2 regions of the Dermabacter sp. genome follow, and region 1 is predicted to be linked to the other one. Evidence: riboswitches for the same ligand, from Rfam matches in the RefSeq annotation. Region 1 holds a riboswitch; the other holds the start of a gene.
What was found. Region 1 has a riboswitch for thiamine pyrophosphate ahead of E6X30_RS03810 (ECF transporter S component). Riboswitches for the same ligand answer to the same signal wherever they lie in the genome.
Positions count from the first base shown of each region.

Region 2: linked by a shared signal. The riboswitch ahead of thiM (hydroxyethylthiazole kinase) and the one ahead of E6X30_RS03810 (ECF transporter S component) in region 1 are both predicted to bind thiamine pyrophosphate.

Region 1 covers NZ_JAWFZC010000002.1:127,093-137,462, reverse strand. The annotation lists gene E6X30_RS03820 (ATP-binding cassette domain-containing protein) at 1-1,226, opposite strand, end outside; gene E6X30_RS03815 (ECF transporter S component) at 1,223-1,831, opposite strand; gene E6X30_RS03810 (ECF transporter S component) at 1,828-2,472, opposite strand; TPP riboswitch at 2,526-2,631, opposite strand; gene E6X30_RS03805 (hypothetical protein) at 2,678-3,262, opposite strand; gene E6X30_RS03800 (M13-type metalloendopeptidase) at 3,266-5,260, opposite strand; gene E6X30_RS03795 (putative sulfate exporter family transporter) at 5,401-6,417, shown strand; gene E6X30_RS03790 (hypothetical protein) at 6,487-7,308, opposite strand; gene E6X30_RS03785 (ADP-ribosylglycohydrolase family protein) at 7,500-8,579, shown strand; gene E6X30_RS03780 (FtsX-like permease family protein) at 8,748-10,370, opposite strand, start outside.
Region 2 covers NZ_JAWFZC010000003.1:133,114-143,483, forward strand. The annotation lists gene E6X30_RS04900 (helicase-associated domain-containing protein) at 1-1,786, opposite strand, end outside; tRNA gene E6X30_RS04905 (tRNA-Leu) at 1,830-1,902, shown strand; gene E6X30_RS04910 (YggS family pyridoxal phosphate-dependent enzyme) at 2,016-2,723, shown strand; gene E6X30_RS04915 (MFS transporter) at 2,787-4,166, shown strand; gene E6X30_RS04920 (Bax inhibitor-1/YccA family protein) at 4,244-5,188, shown strand; gene E6X30_RS04925 (hypothetical protein) at 5,266-6,261, opposite strand; TPP riboswitch at 6,371-6,482, shown strand; gene thiM (hydroxyethylthiazole kinase) at 6,465-7,343, shown strand; gene thiE (thiamine phosphate synthase) at 7,340-8,035, shown strand; gene thiD (bifunctional hydroxymethylpyrimidine kinase/phosphomethylpyrimidine kinase) at 8,085-8,927, shown strand; gene E6X30_RS04945 (TenA family protein) at 8,930-9,628, shown strand; gene E6X30_RS04950 (prolyl oligopeptidase family serine peptidase) at 9,687-10,370, shown strand, end outside.

The sequences.
Region 1 (10,370 bases):
GTCGGCTCGTCGAGCACGAGAATGTCGCGGCCCGAGGCGAGTGCCGTCGCGAAGGCGAGGCGACGCTGCTCACCCCCTGAAAGCGTGAAGGGGCCGGCGGATTCGAGGTGAGCGAGGCCTGTCGCCTCGAGCCACGCCCGTGCGGCCTCATCGTCGTTCGGATCCTCGGCGCCAGCTTTCACCTCGTCGAGGACGGTGCGGGCGACGAAGCTCTGCTCGGGGTTTTGCGGGAGCCATGCGGCTCGAAACGGCGCTTTCTTCGCTGCGCGCTTACCCCTACCCGTACGCTCGCGGGTCTCCTCGAGAAGGTAGCGGATCAAGGTGGACTTGCCGATGCCACTTGGACCCGTGAGCGCGGCGAGCTCTCCGTTGTAAAGCTCGACGTGAACGGGGCCGGCAAACAGAGTGCGGCCTTCGAGCGTCGCGGGAACCTCGAGGTCAATGAGAGCGACCCTCTCGCTGCCTCCTCGCAGCGATTTTTGTTCGCTGCCGAGCGCACTTTCGCCACGAGAGCCGTCCGCGCGCCATGCCCCCGCGGGAGCGTCCTCAAGTATCTGACCGCCCGCACCTATGCGGATGACGCGGTCGACGTGGGCGCGCCAGAGCTCCACTTGGTGATCCGCAACGACGAGGGTGAGGCCCTCGGTTGCTTCGCAAATGGCGTCGCGTACCGCGAGTGCCGTCTTGGCGTCGAGCATTGCAAGCGGCTCGTCGAGAGCGATTGCCCCGGCACCCGTGGCGATCAGGCCCGCGAGGGAGAGGCGCTGCTGCTGCCCACCAGAAAGGTGGTAGGGGTTGGCATCGAGCGGAGAGGAAAACGCGGCCGCGGCGTGTGCATCGCGCACCATTGCGGGCATGCGTGCAGGATCAACGCTCGCATTTTCCGGGCCGAAAGCGGTATCGATTCCTGTCGTCGCGCCCACGAACGAGTGGACGGGATTTTGCACCATGAGGGCGACGCCCGGCACGGGAGATGCTTCGGGAAGTGGTGCCGAGGGGTCGACCCCTTCCGGTGGGTCCTCGGGGATGAGGCCGCTCAGGGCCTTGAGAATCGTCGATTTTCCCGAGCCGCTCGCACCCGTGAGAAGAACGCGTTCACCCGCAGCAATCTGGAGGGAAAGGCCAGAGAGAACCGGGGCCCTACGCCCCGGTGGTGTATAGGTGAAGTCATCGATCCCCACACCCACGGCACGGCGGGTGGAGGCAAGCGTCGGGCTCTCACTCACCGCTGTGCGGCCTCCTCACGCCCGGGTGCGAAATTCCCGAGAGCCCCGGTCTTCGCAAGCGCGCGCACGATTGCCGGCGCCGGCAACGCAAGCAGAATGACGCCAGAAATGATGAACAGTGCGAGGTGGGCGAATCGGAACGGCATGGCCCAACTCGGGAAGAACACGAACTGCTCCCAAATCCACTGCAAAACCATCGAGATCCAGGCGCCTGCGAGAACCCACTTAAACGACGGCTTCGCGTATTTCGTGGCGGCACCCATGACCTCGAAGCCGATCGCAACGATCGCGCCCGAGATCAGCACCGTCCACCCGAAGTGCGAGCCGAGAAGTGCCTCGATGATCGCGCCAATCCACATCGTGCCAAGTGCCGAGCCGGGTTTACGGACGATGAGCATCGAGAGCGCCGCCGGCAGAGCCCACGGACCCGCGGCGATGCCTTCACTGGGCGGGAAGAGCGAGAAGACGGGCTTGAGCGCGCCGAGCCCGGCGGCGTAGGCGAAGAACGCGACGCCCGCGATCAGGCCCATTGATACAACAACGAGAAGATCAATGGTGCGGTAGCGAAAAGCAGAATGGTTATCAGGAGCAGCTGTCGTCATCATGCGTCGATTCTAGAACCGCCACGCGGGGCTTGAGAGACGGCAAAGTCCCTGCCCACCGGAAACTGATTGAGTGCACCGGCCTTCGCGAGTGCCGTGACGATAGCGCGCCCGAGAGCCGCGAGAAGCGTGAGGGCGCTGATCCAGAAGAATACGAGAAGCATGACTTTGTAGCCCGCAGACCACGAGGGGTAGTACGCGGTGATCTCGTAAAGCCATTCGAAGAGGGTCGACAGAAGCGAGCCGCCAATCACGACCGCTGCGCTCGTACTCGCCCACCCCGAGAGCGCGAACGCGATCTCGAAACCCGCGCCCTGGATGAGGCCGGAGATAAGCGCGCCGACACCGAAATGGCTGCCAAGGAGAGCCTCGAGGCACGCCGCGATAATTTCCGCGCCGAAGGCAGCGCCTGGGCGGCGAACGATCAACATCGCGACGAGAGCAGGAAGGCACCAGAAGCCAGTGAGGAGGCCCTCGAGCGGGGGGAAAACCGCGGTGAGAGGGGCCACAAGGTTGTACAGGTGCGCGTAGCCGGCAAAGGCGACGCCGAAGGCTACGCCGACCATGACGATCACGACGAGATCAATCGTGCGGTACTTAATGCGCTCGGAAAAGCCCGCTCGCGCTGTGCGTTGATCAGTCATCACCACTCCTTCCACTCGGAAGGGGCATGCTCGTGAAGCGGCGTGGCCGCGGCATGCGAGAAATCCCGACTCCCTACGCCGGTGCTAACCGGATCAGGTTCGAGGGTCAGCGCCCTTTGCGCACTCTCAGCACCGGTCGGTGCTCCCCTGTCTGTTGGATGACGCCCACAAGTGTACAGGCAGGTGAGGGCAGTGCCGCGAGCGCTCAGCGCGCAAATGTGATGGCCTTCGCGATCGCCTCGGCGACCTCGCACGGGTGCTCGGGGCTGAGCAGGTATGCCCCTCCGTCTCGGCCGATGATCTCCACGAGCTCACCGCCGCGGGTGACCGCAAACCGCGTGTCGGCCTGCGGCCCCACAAGCGTGCGAGGTTTGAGCGGCGCCACCGGGCGCACCTCATCCATGCGGGAAACCGCGACTTCGGCGCGCCCGAGCCCGATGTTGCCCACGAGTGAGCCGACCCGTTCCGGTGCAACGACGCGGATCTGCACCGTGCGGAAAATCTCGAGCGGCCACGTGGGCCGCGCGAGGAAACCACCGAGCTTCGGTGTGAGGCCGCGCTCGTCTACGACAAACCCGATCGTCGTGCGCATCCACGCCCATAGTGCATACCCCGCGAAACCGATCGCGAGGAGGATAGCGGTGCCGAGTCCGGGGTCGCCAAAGGTCAGCAACACGAACAGGCAGATTGCCGCGCCGATCACGAGGGTGAGGATGACGCGGGTCCACGCGACCCGCCCCGGCCTCACCCTGCCCTTATACGGAGTGAGGTACTCGTGCTTGTGTGCCATCGTCTACCAGATGCTCACGCGGCGCTCGGGAGCGAGGAACAAGCCGTCGCCCTCCTTCACGCCGAAGGCGTCGTGGAACGCGTCAACATGGCGCACGACCCCGTTCGCGCGGAACTCCATGGGCGAGTGCGGGTCGATTGCGAGGCGACGAATGGCGTCGGCCTCGCGGTTCTTGCCGCGCCATACCGCACCCCACGAAAGGAAGAGGCGCTGGATGCCCGTGTAACCGTCGGACCCCACCTCGTGTGCCGCTTCGCCAACCTCATTGAGGTAGGCCTTGAGCGCGATCGTGAGACCGCCGAGGTCGCCGATGTTCTCGCCGATCGTGAAGGCGCCGTTCACGTGATGCTCATCTGAGAGGTCGCGCGGGCTCATCGCGTCGTAGTCGGCGATGAGCGAGCGCGTGCGCTTCTCAAACTCTTCGCGGTCCGCCTCGGTCCACCAGCTCTTGAGTGCGCCGTCACCGTCGTACTTGGAGCCCTGATCGTCGAAGCCGTGGCCGATTTCGTGGCCGATCACCGCGCCGATCCCACCGAAGTTCACGGCATCATCCGCATCGATCCCAAAATACGGCGGCTGAAGGATCGCCGCGGGGAACACGATTTCGTTCGCGCCAGGGTTGTAGTAGGCATTGACCGTCTGCGGGGTCATGTGCCACTCGCCGCGATCCACGCTCCGCCCAAGCTTTGCGATCTCGTAGTCATGGGTAAACGTCGCGATGTTTCCGACGGTGGTAAGGAGTGAATCGGGATCAATGGTGAGGCTCGAGTAATCCCGCCAGGTCTCGGGGTGGCCAATCTTCGGCGTGAACTTCTCGAGTTTCGCGAGGGCCTTTTCGCGGGTCGCCGGGGTCATCCACTCAAGCGAGGAGATCGACTCGCGGTAGGCGGTGATGAGGGCCTCCACGAGGTGCTCCATGCGCTCCTTGGCCTCGGGCGGGAAATAGCGCGCCACGTATGTCTCGCCGACGGCCTCGCCGAGGGCAGCCTCGACGAGGCTCACGCCGCGCTTCCAGCGGTCGCGGATCTCGGCGGTGCCCGAAAGTGTGGCGCCGTGGAAGGCAAAGTGGGCATCGACGAACTCGTCACTCAGGTAGGGCGCAGCGGCGTCGATCGCGTGGAGGGCGAGCCACGCGCGGAGGTTCTCGAGGCTTTCGCTCGACCACAGCTTCGAAATGGCCGCCGTGTACTCAGGCTCGTTGATGTTGATGGTTTCGACCCACTCGGCCTTCGCGCCGGCGCCCTCGAAGTAGGCGCTCCAGTCGAAGCTCGGGAAAGCATCGGCGCGCTCGGCGACGCTCATCGGGTTGTTCGATTTCTCGCTGTCGCGCCTGCGCACAACATCGACGTGCGCTTTCGCGATGCGGGTCTCGAGATCCATGACCGCCTCGGCGAGGGCACGCGCATCGCCTTCGGGCAGCCCGGCACGCCCCGGGAGCTTCGCAAGGTCGGCAAGAGTCGCGAGGTAATCAACGTAGGCCTCGCGGATCGCCCGGTACTGCTCGTCGCGGTAGAACGATTCGTCGGGAAGGCCGAGGCCCGCTTGGGTGATCTGTGCCTGGTAGCGCTCCGGGTCGTTGGCGTCTGTCCACACGTACAGAGCGATGATGCCGGTGGGGGCCGTTGCTTCGCCAGTGAAGCTCGTGAGCGCTGAACGGTCGGCGAGGCTGAGGATCCGCTCGAGCTGCGGCTCGAGGTCGCGCGTGCCCACCTCGTTCAAGCGAGCCTCGTCCATGAAAAGTTCATAGAGCGCGCCGATCTTTCCCTCATTCGAGTCGGCCGGGGCGTTCGAGGCCGCGGCCTTTTCGATGATGCCGCGTACGCGCTCCTCAGACAGATCGTGCAGGCGCATGAATTCCGAGTAGCTCGGCTTATCGGCTGGGATCTCAGCCGAGGCGAGCCACGCGCCATTGATGAAGCCGAAGAGGTCGTCCTGCGGACGAACGGACTCATCAATCTGGGTGAGATCGAGGCCGGTCTGGGATGCGGGCGAGGTCATGTGTCTCCTCCGGGATAGGGAAAATCGGAATGTCCGACGGTTGCCTCCACCCTAGCGATCCGCGGTTTGGGAAGGGTGGATGTGTCACGTTACGGTCCCGAAAATCTGAGCGAGCGTGCCTGGATTCCTAGAATGAGGCCGTGCCAGCTTCATCTTCTTCCCGCGTCTCTTCACTATCTCTCGTGCCCGGACTCGTGCCGTGCGGGCTCGTTTCAGTCCTTGCACTCGTTGTGAATCGTGCCCTGCCGGCAGTGAGCCCGCTTCTCATCGCGATCGTGCTCGGTGCGCTCCTCACGAACATCTGGACAATTCCGGAGTCGTGGAGCGCGGGTATCACGTTCGCGTCGAAGAAGCTCTTGCGTGTCGGGATCGTGCTGCTCGGCTTGCAGCTCGCGGTAGGGGACATCCTTTCGCTCGGCTGGCGTGTGATCGTGGGCGTCATCCTCGTCGTCACCCTCTCGATCCTCGGCACTCTCGCCATGGCGCGCGCCCTGGGCATCAGCCGCCCACTGTCGATCCTGATTGCGTGCGGCTTCTCGATCTGCGGTGCGGCCGCCGTTGCCGGCGTTGAAGATATCGCTGACGCTGACGAAGAGGAAATCGCCACCGCGATCGCGCTCGTCGTGCTATTCGGCACCCTTATGATCCCGCTCGCGCCGCTTGCCGCGCACGCGATGGGCATGGGAGAGAGCGCGGGCGGCACGTGGATCGGGGCGAGCACTCACGAGGTCGCCCAGGTCGTCGCCGCCGCAGGAGCCTACGGGGCCTCGGCCCTCTCGGTCGCGGTGATCGTCAAGCTCACGCGCGTGGTGCTCCTCGCCCCCGTCGCGGTCGCGCTCTCCCTCGCAGCACGCTCGCGCGGCACGCTGCGCGAGGGCACAAAACGTCCACCGGTCGTGCCACTTTTCGTCGTGGGCTTCCTCGTGATGGTTGGTCTCGGCTCGCTCCACATCATGCCCCCGCAGGCGCTCGCGGGAGTCAAGCTCTTGCAGACCGGGCTCCTCGCGGCGGCGATGTTCGCGCTTGGGCTCGGGGTGAAAATCAAGAGGTTGATCAGCGTCGGCGGGAAGCCCGTTCTCCTCGGTGCCATGAGCACCGTCTGGATTGCCCTGCTGGCGCTCGCCATGGTTGCGTTCTCGGGAGCGATGGGCGCGTAGCAAGCGTCGGAACCGCCCCTCCGCACCCGGTTTTCTCCACCCGAGTCGGCGAGGATGAGACAGAGCAATTTAGGAGAGCGCGGCTATTCCTGGCGCGAGCACGAAAATGACCGCGAGCGCGGCCGTCACGATGCCGATAGCGAACGGGGCGAACGCCCACGGAGAGGTCTTGCGGCGCTGCGGGCTCAGGCTCTGCACGATAAGCGTTGAAAGGCCCGAGGCGATCGAGAGAACGATCGTCGCGACCGTCATGATGGGGGCCGCTGTCACGAGCGTGCAGGCGCCAAGCTGGAACAGGAATAACCCTGCGATGTCGAGGAAGCGTACGCACATCGCGCGCCGCACCGAAATGCCGCCGTCGAGAACGCTGAGGACAGTCTCCTTCGACCAGTCTGAGGGTTGCGTGATCCGCCGGCGAGAGGCGGCAAGTTGTACGGTCGCGAGGGCCGCCCACACGAGCATCGCTCCCACCCCGATCCACAGGCCGAGCGCACCAGTCCACTGCCAACTCAGGGTCACGAGGGCAATCAGGCAGACGAGCAGTCTCACGAGTTCCTCAATCGCCACACGGCCCACGAGGAACCATGGCGAGCGGGTCATCGCCGCGCCCTTCTTAGTTCCCACCACGCCCGCCACAAGCATGAGAGCGAGGTGAACGAGGCCAAGGCCGATGCCGAGGAACACCACGCCCGCTGAGGTCGGTGTCGCCGCGAGACTCGCTGCAGCGAGCACGAGAGCGAGAAGCGGGGTGAGCAGCGAAAGTATGGCGAAACCACGCCCGAGCGCGTGAACGATGTCGTTGCCCGTGGGGCCGTGGTCGTGGTCGCTGCCGCACGAGCAACGATCAGTGCCGGGATCCACGTCGTGGGCGGGCTCAGGCGCTGTACTCACACAATCTCCTTGGTCAGCCGGGTACCGGATGCGCCTTCCAAGCGTAGTGAGCCGATGCGCATTTGCCCATTGGGTACAGGAAAATGCGAGAAACGCGGCTTAAACTGGCGTGACCGGTGTGCGCAGGGCGGCGCCAACACCGCCCGTGCGCACGCCGCACGAGTTTTCACGGCAACGAAAGGGGATTGAAATTGTCGAACATCGCCCCTTCAACCGAGGCTACGGCGGCCCGGGAACCTGAACGGCCGCACGATCCGCACAGCCTCAGCAAGCAGCAGCGCGAACGCGCACTCGGCGCGGTACTCGGCGCTGCCACGGGCGACGCGCTCGGAGCGCCCTACGAATTCGAGCCTCCCATTGCGGATTCCGACGACGTGGCCATGACCGGTGGCGGGCAGCTCGGCTGGAAGCCGGGGGAGTGGACCGACGACACGGCGATGGCGATCGTCATCATGCGAGCGGCCGCCCACGAGATCCACGGTGATTCGCTCACGAGCGAAAGTTCCCTCGACGCGATCGCCGCCGGCTGGTACCAGTGGTCGCGAGAAACCCCCGACATCGGGATCCTCACCTCGAACGTGCTGCTCGGCGCCCTCGAGACCGCGCAATCACACGGCAACAGCGTGCCCTCTGGCCGTGACATGCACGAGGCGGCCCGTGCGATACACAAAGCGCAGCATCACACCGCTGGCAACGGCGGGCTCATGCGCGCCTATTCAGTTGTTCTGCCGTACCTCCTCGCGAGCGAGGACGAATTCGAGCGCGCCGTTGTTTTCGTCAACACGCTTACGCACGTCGACCTCGAGACGATCGAGGCGGCAGTCCTGTGGAGCTTCGCTATTCGTCACGCAATTCTCACCGGCGAGCTCACGATCGATGCTGGCCTTGGCCGCCTCACGCCTGAACGCCGTGACTATTGGAGGGGCCTCATCGCCGAGGCGCACAGTGCCCCGCCCGCATATTTCGCTCGAAACGGGTGGGTCATTCACGCCTTCCAAGGAGCGGTTTCGGCCCTATGCCACGCGGGGGATGTTCCCGAGGACAAGTTCGAGCGCCGCGCCTACTTCACGCGCGTCGTCGAAGCGGCGGTGCGCAGTGGAAACGACACCGACACGGTCGCGGCAATCGCGGGTGCGCTCGCGGGCGCCGTCGTGGGGTACAAGGCCATCGATCCCGTGTGGCGGCGTGCGCTCAACGGCTGGCCCGGGTTTACCGAGAAGGACTTGGCGCAGCTCGCTCTGGCGGTGCTTGAGCGATTTGGCGCCTCGTGAGTTGCTCCCTCCCTCGAGGGGGTAGATAGGTGCTGAGCGCCCCCGTTGTGGTTTTGCCCCTGCGCGTTTCCGCATTGATGTAAAAGACGGGCGGGAAGCAGTGTGCACGCACTGCTTCCCGCCCGTCCCGCGCATGAGCGCGGCCGCCCTATGGTGTGACGCTGATGCCTACTCGTCTCGCTGCGCGAGCGCCTGGGCCGGTGCCGTCGCGCTCGCCCGCATTCCGGGCAGGATTGAAGCGAGAACGCCTGCGACGAGCCCGGCGAGCAGAATCATGAGGAGATACAGCCACGGAATTGCCGGGTAGAAGTCGAACTCACCCGCAAGAAGTGAGCGCACGCCGAACATTCCGAAAGCGGTTCCTAGAAGCACGCCAACGAGTGAGCCCAGGAAGGCAATGAAAATACCTTCCCATACGAGCATCGCGCGGATCGCGCCCTTCGAGGTGCCCAGCGCACGCATCAGGGCGTACTCGCTTGAACGCTCGATCACGCTCAGGCTGAGGGTGTTCGCGACGCCGACGATCGCGACCACGACGGCAACCGCAAGGAGCGCGACGGTGATCGTGAGGAGCGTCTGGATCACCGTTGCCATCATCTCTCGCTGAGCCCCATCGAAGGACTGTGCCGTGACGGTCTCGGGAGGCAGCTGATTAGCAAGCTCACTCAGTGCACCGGTGAGTTGGATCGACGTGGTGTGAGCCCTCTGCGGAGAATCGGGAACCGCGAACTTGACAAAGACCGCTTTGCCTACATCGATCCCAAGCCCATCGAGGGTTTCGGGGGCCACCAGGGAAATTGACAGTTTCCCCTTGACACGGACGGTGACTTCGCGTGCACTTCCATCATTCGCGTTGACAGTGACCGTCTCGCCGTCGTGAACATGGAACCGTTCCGCGCGAGCCTTGCCCATGTGCAGCTCTCCGGGCGGTGGAACCTCGATCGAGTCCGACGTCGCAACCTCCTGCAGGTCCTCCGCCGAGGGGGCGTATACGGTCATCGCGCCCGCGTCGAATGGCAGTTCTGCCGTGGGGACCTGGCGAGCGGTGTCCACACCCTCGGTCTTTTGAACCTTCTCGAGGAAACCAGCGGGAAGGTCGGTGGCGGCAATGATGGTGTCGACAGGGACGCGGTCAGTGATGTCATGCTCGAATGTGTTTTGAGCGGTCACCGCACCGGAGGCCATTGTCGCCATGAGAGTGGTGCCAATGATGAGCGCCGACATCGTGATGCCCGTGCGTTTCGGATGTCGCGCAAGGTTCAAAAATGCGAAGCGTGCGCTCGTGAAACCGAGGGCGGAGGCGAGTGCGTTGCCGAGTTTCGCCACCGGCGGGATGAGCGCCGGCAGCAGCCCGATCACACCGACAAGAATCGTGAGGCATCCGAAGAACGCGCACAGCATGGAAATCAGGATCATGAACTCGCTGTCTTTGAGGACAATTTCGACGACGAACGAGCCGAGTGAGACAACAACACCGAGCGCAACAACCGCCGAAGCGAAGATCGTGCGAATCAGCGACGCGTGCTTACCGGAGGCGATCTCTGCGGGGCGCAGTGCCTCGAGAGGCTTCACGCGAGACGCGCTGATAGCCGGGAACACCGATGCACAGACCGCGAGGATGAGAGAGGCGAGGATCGGGATGAGAATCGCGAAGATATTCAATCCCGGGACGACAGGCAAAGCCTCGGAATAGGTGAAGCGGCCCACGAGAAGGAGCGCCCACCAGGCGAGGTACGCGAGAACAATGCCGAGAATCGAGCCGATAATCCCGACGAGTAGTGCGTCGCGAAC
Region 2 (10,370 bases), on a different contig from region 1:
GGGCGAGCCGCTTGAGGCCAAGCCGGAGCGCCTCGCTCGAATCCATGAGTCGATCCAGGTGTTCCTCCTCGCCCGTGATGAACGAGGTCGCGGGGCCGACGGTGACCTGGCCACGCTTGCGTGCCTCATCCCGCACGAGGTAGGCGAGCACATCGGGAACACCCGTGAGCGAAAGTTCCGCGAGCTCTTCCATGAGGGCATCGGCGGAGCCGCCAGCGCTCAGTGCCCGCGCGATCGACTCGCTGGTCACGCGCGCCACAACCCCGGCGCCGCGCGAGATGATTTCGGTCCATTCGAGTACCGCCGCAACCCGCGCAGAGGGCAGGCCGGGCACGGTCACGGTGAGATCCGCGTCGAGCAAGATGTGGTCGACGGGTTCGGGAAGCTTCTCGTCGAGCGCAGCTTCGAGAACGTCGAGTGCCGCCACTTCCTCGAGCGAGAGCGATTCGAGGGCCGCGGGAGCGAGCACGCTTGGAACGCCGTCCACGATGAGCCCGAATGCCTCGGCCTCGCGCGTGAACGCGTACGCCTCCTCGATCAGGGCTGCGCGCTGCACCGTGGGGAACGCCCACGCAAGCGATTCCGCGAGACTCGCCGCGCTCGCTTCCCGCTCGGGGTAGTCCGCGAGGTGGCGCAGCATGTGGCGCCGGCGCACTTTCACGCCTTTTCTTCCGACGCTTGCCGAGAGCGCAGCGCGCGGAGTTTCGCCGGTGCGAGGCTCCCCTTGGGTGAGGCCGTCGAGGCTGACTTCTCCGAAGCGCGTTCCGGCGAGCGCGCCGAGGTAGTTGGAGCGCACGTACGCCGAGCAGAGGTCGGCCCAGCGGCGTGCGGGGGAAGCGTCGGAAAATTCCCCGTACTCGCGCGTGACCTGCCAGGTTTCGCCGTCGTTGCCGATGAGCCCGCCGACCCATGCGGCGTGGATGACGCTCGTCCACGTCTCGTGGCTCGTGCCTGCGGCGGCGGCGAGGCGGCGCGCGTCGCGCAGGGGAATTCCGCCGCGTTTGAGTACTGACGGTGGATCCGCGTGCCACGTGCTGATCGTGTGCGCGATGCGGCTCGCCTCGAGTGCCGCCTCGATGGCCTGTGCGTCGCGAGCGCCCTCGAAGCGCTCGGGTGCGGCTTCGGGACCCGGGGTGGGGGCGTGGGCGAAAGTGCGGTGGACGATGCCGTCGCGAAGGGCGAGATGGACGGTGCGTGGGATGAGCAGGCGAGGGCCGTCGGCTCCATTGACTTTCGTGATGAGGCGTGCCGATGAGAGCTGCTTCGCGAGTGACGAGGTCGGCGAACCCGTGAGACGCGCCGGGGCGAAGGCGAGCGAGTAGGCGACTTCGTGAAGCGAATCAGGGAGATCCTCGATGATCGTGCGGGCCTCATCTGGCGACGGGTCGCTCGAGAGGCGAGGGGCGAGGCCAGCAGGGTGGGGGAGGGCCTCGGCGAGGGCGCGCACGGGAACAAGCGAGCGCCCGCTCTCATCCGTAAACACGAGGCCGAGCGTCGCGAGCCGGTACACGTGCGGCGCGATCTGCTCGGTCGAGGTGCTCACAGCACGCGCGAGCTGTTCCGGGCTCACGGGCCCCGCGTAGGCGGCGAAGACCTCGGCGAGTTGTAGCTCGGGCAGAACGAGACTGCCCAGTGCCCTGTGGACGCTGCTGGGCTGTGTGGCGCGCGCGGCGAGCGGGGCGATGCCAAGCGGGATGGGAGAGGTGAGATCGCGGCGCGCGTTTAACAGTTCGATGAGTCGTGCGTCATCGAACTCTCTCAAGGCGTCGGCAAGAGTGCGGGCCATGCCTTCAGCCTATCCCCTAGGATGGAGGGGCCCTTCGGGCAATGCCCCCATAGCCCAACGGCAGAGGCAGAAGACTTAAAATCTTTTCAGTGTGGGTTCGAGTCCCACTGGGGGTGCGACGTATCCAGGTCCCGTCTTTCGCGCACGCCGCCGTGATATGACGGATATATGAGGCCACCAGAGTCGATGGCCCGTGCATGGAGCGAAGGCGAAAGGGACGCGAAAAGACATGATGAGCGAAAAGATCGACGAACTTCTACCTCGGATTGAAGCGGCGCTTGCGCGCGGCGGGCGGTCGATGGATGATCTCCTGATTCTGCTCGCGACCAAGACGCGCACCGCTCAAGAGATTCGCGAGGCCGTGGAGCTCTTCGAGAAGCGAGGCGTCAAGGTGGACGTGGGCGAGAACCGCCAGCAGGAGTTCGCCAAGCATGCCGAGCTCGAGGATCTGCACGAGGCCGGCGTCATGCGCCACTACATCGGCACGATCCAGTCCAATAAGGCACGCGACATTTCACGCTTTGCGGATCTCGTCCACTCGATCGATCGCGAAAGTGCGCTGACGAGCATTGAGAAGCGCGCGGCGAACGACGGGAAAGTGCAGCGAGTCCTCATCCAGGTGAACACCTCGGGCGAGGAGTCGAAGGGTGGCTATGAGCCGGACCTCGGTGTTCTCAGGGAGGTCGCCGAGCGCTGCGCCGAAAGTGACTCGCTCGCGCTCGAGGGCCTCATGACAATCGGCACGAACACGGACGACGAGGTGGAGATTCGTCGCTCGCTTCGCCAGTTGAGGGAGCTTCGCGATGGTCTCGGCATCGAGGCTGTCAAGGAGCTGTCGATGGGCATGAGTAACGATCTTGAGATCGCGATCGAGGAAGGCGCCACTATTGTTCGCGTCGGCTCGGCAGTGTTCGGCCCGAGGGACTATTCTCACTAGTGCATCCGGGCCCGAGGGCGCGCAGCGGATCGGCCCACCCGTCATATCCCGCGAAGGACTCTCGTGCGCCCCACTTCCTACGACACCCTGACGCCATTTCAGCGTGCATTCGCCCTGTTCGCGATCGCGATCGGCGGGTTCGGTATCGGCTCGAGCGAGTTTGTGTCGATGGGCATCCTGCCTGACATCGCTCATTCGCTGCTTCCCGAGCAAATGGCGGTGAATCCCGAGCACGCCATCGCGCAGGCCGGCTGGGCGGTGAGCGCTTACGCCTTCGGCGTAGTCGTGGGTGCCCCCACGGTGTCGCTTCTCGGCGTGAAGATCGCGCGGCCAAAACTCATCATGCTGCTCGCGCTCGGGCTGCTTGTGGGGTCGGTGCTGTCGGCGTCGATGCCCGTCTTCGGCCTGCTTATTCCAGCGCGGTTCCTTGCGGGCCTTCCGCACGGCGCCTTCTTTGGCGTAGCGGCACTTCTCGCCGCCGACGTCATGGGGCCGGGTAACCAGGGCAAGGGCATTGCGCTTGCCCTGATGGGGCTCACGGTTGCCAACCTGCTTGGCGTCCCGCTGCTCACGGCCTTCGGCCAGCAGCTCGGGTGGCGAACCGCGTACTGGATCGTGGCGGGCGTGTTTGCCTTGTCGATCCTCTTGCTGTTCCTCGCGATCCCGCCGCAGGAAGCTCCAAAGGGGCGCAGCGTCAAAGACGAACTCGGGGCGTTTAAGCAGCCACGCATGTGGATGGTCCTCGTGATCGAATGCGTGGGCTTCACGAGCTTCTTCGCGATGTACGGATACATCGCCGATGTCACGGTGAGCGTTGCCGGTATCGACAAGCTGCTCATCCCCGTGATCCTCGCGCTCGCGGGTGCGGGTATGACGCTCGGCAATTGGATCGCGGGGCACCTCACGGACTGGTCCTACCGCGCGAGTCTGTTCATCGTGTTCCCGATCTTTATTCTGATGTTCATACTGCTCATTGCGCTGCGAGAAAACCCAGTGGGCTTCGGCGTGGGTGTGTTCCTCGTGAGTGCGACGAGCTCGATCACGAGCCCGCTCATGCAGGCGTGGCTCATGACGAACGCCGGCAAGTCCGTCACCCTCGCGGCCGCCTCACACCACGGCGCATTCAATGTCGCGAACTCCCTCGGCGTCATGTTCGGTGGATTCATTCTGAGCGCCGGCTTCGGGTTTTCCGCGGTGCTCTACCTCGCGGGCGGCCTCGCCCTGTTCGGCATGGTTGTGACGTTCGCGGGTCTGTGGATCGATCGCGATGGCGTGCATGACATCAACGCCCTCAATGACGAGAGCGAAGATACGACGTTCGGCGTGAGCATTCTGCGGACGCAAACGGGAGAGATGGTGGCGATTGCGGCAGGTGCGGCGGGTGAGAGCGTCGCGCTCGAGGCCGACGATGCCTATCTCGAATCGCATCACCGCGCGGAATAGCGCGTCCCTGAAAGTCGTTGGATTAACCGTAACTAGACTGTGGGCACGTAGCGATGCCCTCGAGAAAAGGACACCCTGTGGCGCGAAACAACGCAATCTTGAACAACAGCCCCGCTTTCCGTAATTCCGGCGGCTATGCTCCCGCACCGGAGTACAACCAGGCCCCGGGCACCCAGCAACAGTGGGGCCAGCCCCAGCAACAGTGGGGCCAGCCTCAGCAGCAGGCGCCGGGCTACCAGGCTCCCCAATCCCAGCAGGGCGGCTACAGCCCGGCCGATCTTGAAGCCATGTATAACCGCCCGGCCGCAACCGGCTTTGACACGGGCCGCATGACATGGCGCAACACCATGAACGCGATTACCGCGACCTTCGGCGTGATCATCGCCGTCGCGTTCGTGATCATGATGCTCCCGACTGTCACGGCGCTCGTGATGGGAACGGAGGAAGGCCGCCAGATCGGCTTCGCTTTCGCGTCGATCGCCGCGATCGTTGGCGCTATCGGAAGCTTCGTGACCGTTCTCGTGAACGCGTTCAAGAAGACGCCGAGCATGTGGGTCACCCTCGCCTACGCCGTGTTTGAGGGCCTGCTCCTCGGTGGCATCAGCCTGTTCTTCGAGACGGTCTACCCGGGCATCGTGCTTCAGGCCGTGATTGGCACTCTCGCCGTCGCCGGCTCGATCACCGTTCTTTTCCGCATGGGGAAGCTGCGTACGAGCCCGAAGCTCACGAAGATGTTCCTCATCGCCTTCGGTGCCTACTTCGTGTTCACGCTCGTGAACCTCGTGCTCGTCCTCCTCGGCGTGACTAACCTCCGCACGGGCATGCTCGGCGTCGTGATCGGCTTGGTGGCCGTGGCGCTCGCGAGCTACAGCCTCGTGATGGATCTCGAGGTGATCCGCAACGGTGTCGATAGCGGCGCCCCCAAAGCCTATGCCTGGACGGCGGCCCTTGGCCTCGCCGTAACCGTGGTGTGGATGTACACGGAGATCCTCCGCATCCTCGCGATCTTGCGCGACAACTAACCGCGCACAGCAAGAAACGGCCCGGGCCCTGAGGGGCTCGGGCCGAACTCATTCTTGGGAAGTCGAGTATCCGACGCCTACTCGGTGACCTTGAGGGTCGCGATAGCTTCCTCGAGTCCCTTCACGTGTTCGGGGTGGTCGGCGGCAACGTCGGAGACGAGTGCGCTTGGCCCCTTGGGAGTCTCGACGACGATCGCGGTGACGATCGAGGCGTTTGTGGTGCGCAGCCGTATCCCCTTCGATTTCGGGTCGAAACCGTAGGTTGCCTGGACGATCCACGCGGGCCTTCCGTCGACGGTCGTCGATTTGCTCGTGTAGTTCGTGATCTTCGGGTTGTCGCCGAACTGCTCGACAACGTTGAAGTGTGTGGCGTAGCACTGGAACATGGCGATGGCCATCTGCTCGGTGCCGGGGTAGGGGCCCTCGACATCTTCTTGCCACTCGATGCGGCCCACGGTGACGACGCTGTACCAAAACGACTCGACTTGCTTCGAATAGGCGCCCGTGTCGTAGAGGTACGGCACGTTTTCGTTCTGGTACCACTCCGAGTCCCAGTTCTTGGGAACCGTGTATTCGAGGCCTCCGCCCTTGATGGTGTTCCCGCTCTGGGTGCGCGACACCGTCGGCTTCGAGGACATGAGGCACTGCGTTGTGGGGGCCTGCGTGAAGATTTCGGGTGGCGGCTCGTTCGGGGCGGCCGGCGTGGGCTGCTCTTCTTTGTTGTTAGGGTCGCCCTGGGTGTTGACGCCAACGGTCGAGCCTTCTTTGGCGATGGGTTCTTCCTCGATGCTGCGCATCGCGACTTGCGAGACGAAAAGGCCCAGGGCGGCAATGAGCGCGATACCGCCGATGACGATGCCGATGACGACTTTGCGTGAGCTGTTGTCCTCACTGCTGTCATGGAGCTGGGCGTTGAGGGCTCCGCTCGGATCCTCTCCCCATCCGGAAGCGCCGCTTGCCCCGGAGCCGTCGGACCTCCCGCTGCCCGTGCCAGCCGAGCCCGCAGAGAAATCGGGCAGGCGAGGCTCGTGCGGGCTCTCCTGGCCCGGGTCGCTCTGATCGGGTGTGCTCACGCGCGTCCCTTTCCCTTTCGCCAACGTCTCATGTCGTCGCCCTTATTCTCACACTCCTTGACTGCGGCGGCTCTCAGAAGGTGTCGACCCAGGTAGCGATAGGGTTATACGACGTGACTCGGGGTGTCCCGGGGCCCGATTGCGGGTCCCGAGGGCTGAGATCAAACCCGTCGAACCTGCTCTGGAAACCTACCTGCGAAGGGATGTCACTCGTGACACAGTCATACACCGCCGGCATCGACAAAGCCGTGAACGCCATGCGCGAGGCCACACCGCTCGTGCATTGTTTGACGAATACAGTCGTTCAAAACGTCACCGCGAACGTGTTGCTCGCCGCTGGCCAGGCCCCCGCGATGGTCGATCACCCCGGCGAAGCTGCCACGTTCGCGCAGATTGCGAGCGGCGTGCTGGTCAACACCGGCACGGTCGCGCCGCACCAGGTTGAGTCGATGCCGCTCGCGGCAGAGGCGGCTGTGAAGGCGGGCGTGCCGTGGGTCCTCGATCCCGTGGCGATCGGTGCGCTCGAGGTTCGAACGTCGCTCGCGCACCGCCTGCTTGAGCTCGCGCCTACGGCGATCCGCGGCAATGCGTCGGAGATTTCCGCGCTCGCGGGCCTCGGCGCGGGTGGTCGTGGCGTGGATGCGACCGATTCGGTGGACGACGCCTTGCCTGCCGCCGCATCCCTCGCCGAGCGTACGGGCGCGGTCGTTGCCGTCTCCGGCAAGCGCGACCTCATCGTGTGGGACCGCGAAGGCGACATCCGCGCGCTCTGGCTCGAGTCCGGCCATGACCTCATGCCGCGCGTGATCGGTACGGGCTGTGCGCTCGGCGCCACGATGGCCGGGTACGTGAGTATCGCTCCGGCACTCGAATCTCGTTTTTCCGACGCCACCTGCGCGCCCATCGATGCGAAGGCCCTCGCGGTGCTCACGGCCCACGCGCACTTCGGTGCCGCCGGACAGCTCGCTGGTGAGCGCGCCTCGCGCCCCGGTTCGTTCGCGGTCGCGTGGATCGATGCGCTCGATGAGCTGAGCGGCGCCGACATTGCCGCACGCGTGCGCGTGACCGAGGCGTCGGCATGAACGCCTCGGCTTCGCGCGAGCGCGCGGCGAAAGCCGACTGGGCGCTCTACTTCGTGACTGACTCGGCGATGGCAGGCGGTGCCGATAAGGTACCCGCCCAGGTTGCCGAAGCGATCGAGGGCGGCGCCCACGTAATCCAGGTGCGAGATAAGGACCTTGATGACGACGCCTTTGTCGAGCTTGCGCGCCAGGTGCGCGACGTGGCCCGCGAGGTGGGGGAGCAGCACGGCCGGGAGATTACGGTCATCGTCAATGACCGAGTGGAGGCCGCTCGAGAGCTCGGTCTCGACGTCCACGTGGGTCAGGGCGATATGCCGGCATCCCAGGTGCGTGAACTCCTTGGCGCCGAGGCGATTATCGGCGTGAGCGTGTCGAATGCCGAACAGCTCGAGGGTGTGATCGCCGAGGGCTTCGCCGACGTCGTTGGCATCGGCCCGATCTGGAACACCGCGACAAAGACCGATACCGACCCCGCCGTGGGTCTTGAGCAGCTCGCCTCTCTCACCACGTGTGCACACGAGGCCGGTATCGTGGCGGTGGCGATCGGAGGTATTTCGATTCGCAACGCGAGCGAGGTCGCAGCTACGGGCTGTGACGGTATCTGCGTGGTTTCGGCGATCGCCGGATCCGAGGACCCCGCGACCTCCGCGACGTTTTTGCGCCGCGAGTTCGTGATGAACCAGCCGCTCTAAATTCTTCAGCCCGATTCATACGCGAGCTGTTTTCAAGGAGGACAACCCCATGCGCCCACCCATTGCACTGACGATCGCCGGAAGTGACCCGAGCGGCGGCGCCGGCATCCAGGCGGACCTTAAAACGTTCACGGCGCTCGGCACATACGGCTGCGCCGTTCTCACGTCTCTCACCGCCCAGAACACGCAGGGCGTGGACGCCGTGTTTACGCCGCCCGCCTCCTTCGTGCGCGAGCAGCTCACGACTTTGCTTGACGACGTTTACGTCGATGCCACGAAGATCGGCATGATTCCTAACGCCGAGGTTGCCGAGGTCATCGCGGATGTCATCGAGGAGCGCCGCAGCGATTTCGGCAAGATCGTGCTGGACCCCGTGATGGTGGCGACCTCGGGCGACATGCTGATGGGGGAGGATGCCATGGAGATTCTCCGTGATCGCCTCCTCCCGCTCGCCGACGTTCTCACGCCCAACATCCCCGAGGCCGCGCTGTTGCTCGGCGAAGACCCGGCGACCGACGAAGAAGAAATGAAAGAGCAGGGCCTCAAACTCATCAATCGCGGCCCGAAGTCAGTTCTCGTCAAGGGCGGTCATCTTCGTGGATCCGCGCTCGTCGACGTGTTCGTGCAGCTCGGCAACGTCGTGGACGTTCTCACGGGCGAGATGATCAATACGCGCAATACGCACGGCACCGGCTGCACCCTCTCGTCGGCCATCGCCGCGCAGTACGCGCGTGTGGCGGGCGGTGCTGACGCGACTGACATCGGCGTCGTGGCAAGTGCACGCGAGTTCCTCCAAAGCGCGATTCTTCACGCGAAGGAATGGGAGATCTCGAAAACTCCCGAGAGCGGCCACGGCCCCACCAACCATCTCATTACCGTTCAGGGGGTGTGAGCGTGGCACTCATTGAGCCCGCGGGCCCGCACACGGCCCGGATGTGGGAGGAAACCAAAGACATCCGTGCGCGCATCGACGCCCTGCCGTTCCTCGCCGAACTCGGCGCCGGCACGCTCGATCCGGAAAAATTTACGTTTTACATCCAGCAGGATGCCCAGTACCTCGTCGCGTACCAAAAGACGATGACCGCTATCGCTCGCCAGGCGCCAGGGGCAGATGAGCTTCGCTTCTGGGCGAAGTCAGCCGTCGGCGCCATCGCCGAAGAAAAGGCGATGCAGGAAGAGCTCTTCACGAACGACATCCTCGCCGCCCACCGAGTCGAAGGACTCGGGATGAGCCTGCACACCGCGGCCTACAGCAACTTCCTGCTCGCGAGCGCCACCTACGACACGTACGCGGTTGCCGCCGCGGCCGTGCTCCCGTGCTACTGGATCTATGCCGAATCGGGAGTTGCCGTTCTTGACGCAAGCAAGGGCGCGCTCGAGGGGCACCCCTACGGTACGTGGGTCGAGGCGTACGCCGACGAAACGTTTACACGGATTTCTCGAGAGGCCGTGCAGCTCGTCGAAGAAGCGTGCGATGCTGCGGGAGAAGCCGAACGCGAACGCGCGATCGAAGCGTTCCGGCAGGCCACTCGCTTCGAGGAGCTGTTCTGGACTCAGCCCATGGACGAACCTGAGGCGCGCATCCTTATTTGAGCTGGCGCGACTAGGCTTGCTCCAGAACACATCACCGCAGTGGGAAAGAGGAGACACCATGAGCGATCCGCATCTGTGGCTCGAGGACATCACCGGTGAGAAGCAGCTTGCCTGGGTGCGCGAGCGCAACGCCCGCACTGAAAAAGACCTCGACGCCGATCCGTTCACCGCTGAACTCGAAGCGGAAATCCTCGAGATCCTCAACGCGAGTGATCGAATTCCCGGCGTCACGAAGCGGGGCGACTTCCTCTACAACTTTTGGACAGACGCCGAGCATGAGCGCGGTGTGTGGCGCCGAACGACCCTCGACTCCTACCGCACCGAGAACCCCGAGTGGGAAACCCTCATCGATGTCGACGCCCTCAACGTCGCCGAAGGCGAGGATTGGGTGTGGCACGGCGCCCACGCACTGCGTCCCGCCGAAGGCGCGCCCTATCGTCGCTTCCTCGTGAGCCTCTCGCACGGGGGAAGCGATGCCGACGTCACGCGCGAATGGGATCTCGAAACCCGAAGCTTCGTGCCGGAAAGCGAAGGCGGCTTCGTGCGGCCCGAAGCGCGCGGCTTCGTCTCGTGGATCGACGAAGACACCGTGTGGGTCGGCACTGACTTCGGCGAGGGGACGCGAAGCAATTCTGGTTACCCGCTCCAGGCGCGCGTGTGGAGACGCGGCACGGCCCTTTCCGACGCCACCCTTGTGTTTGAGGGCGACGCGCAGGACATGCTCGTCTACCCAAGCCACGAC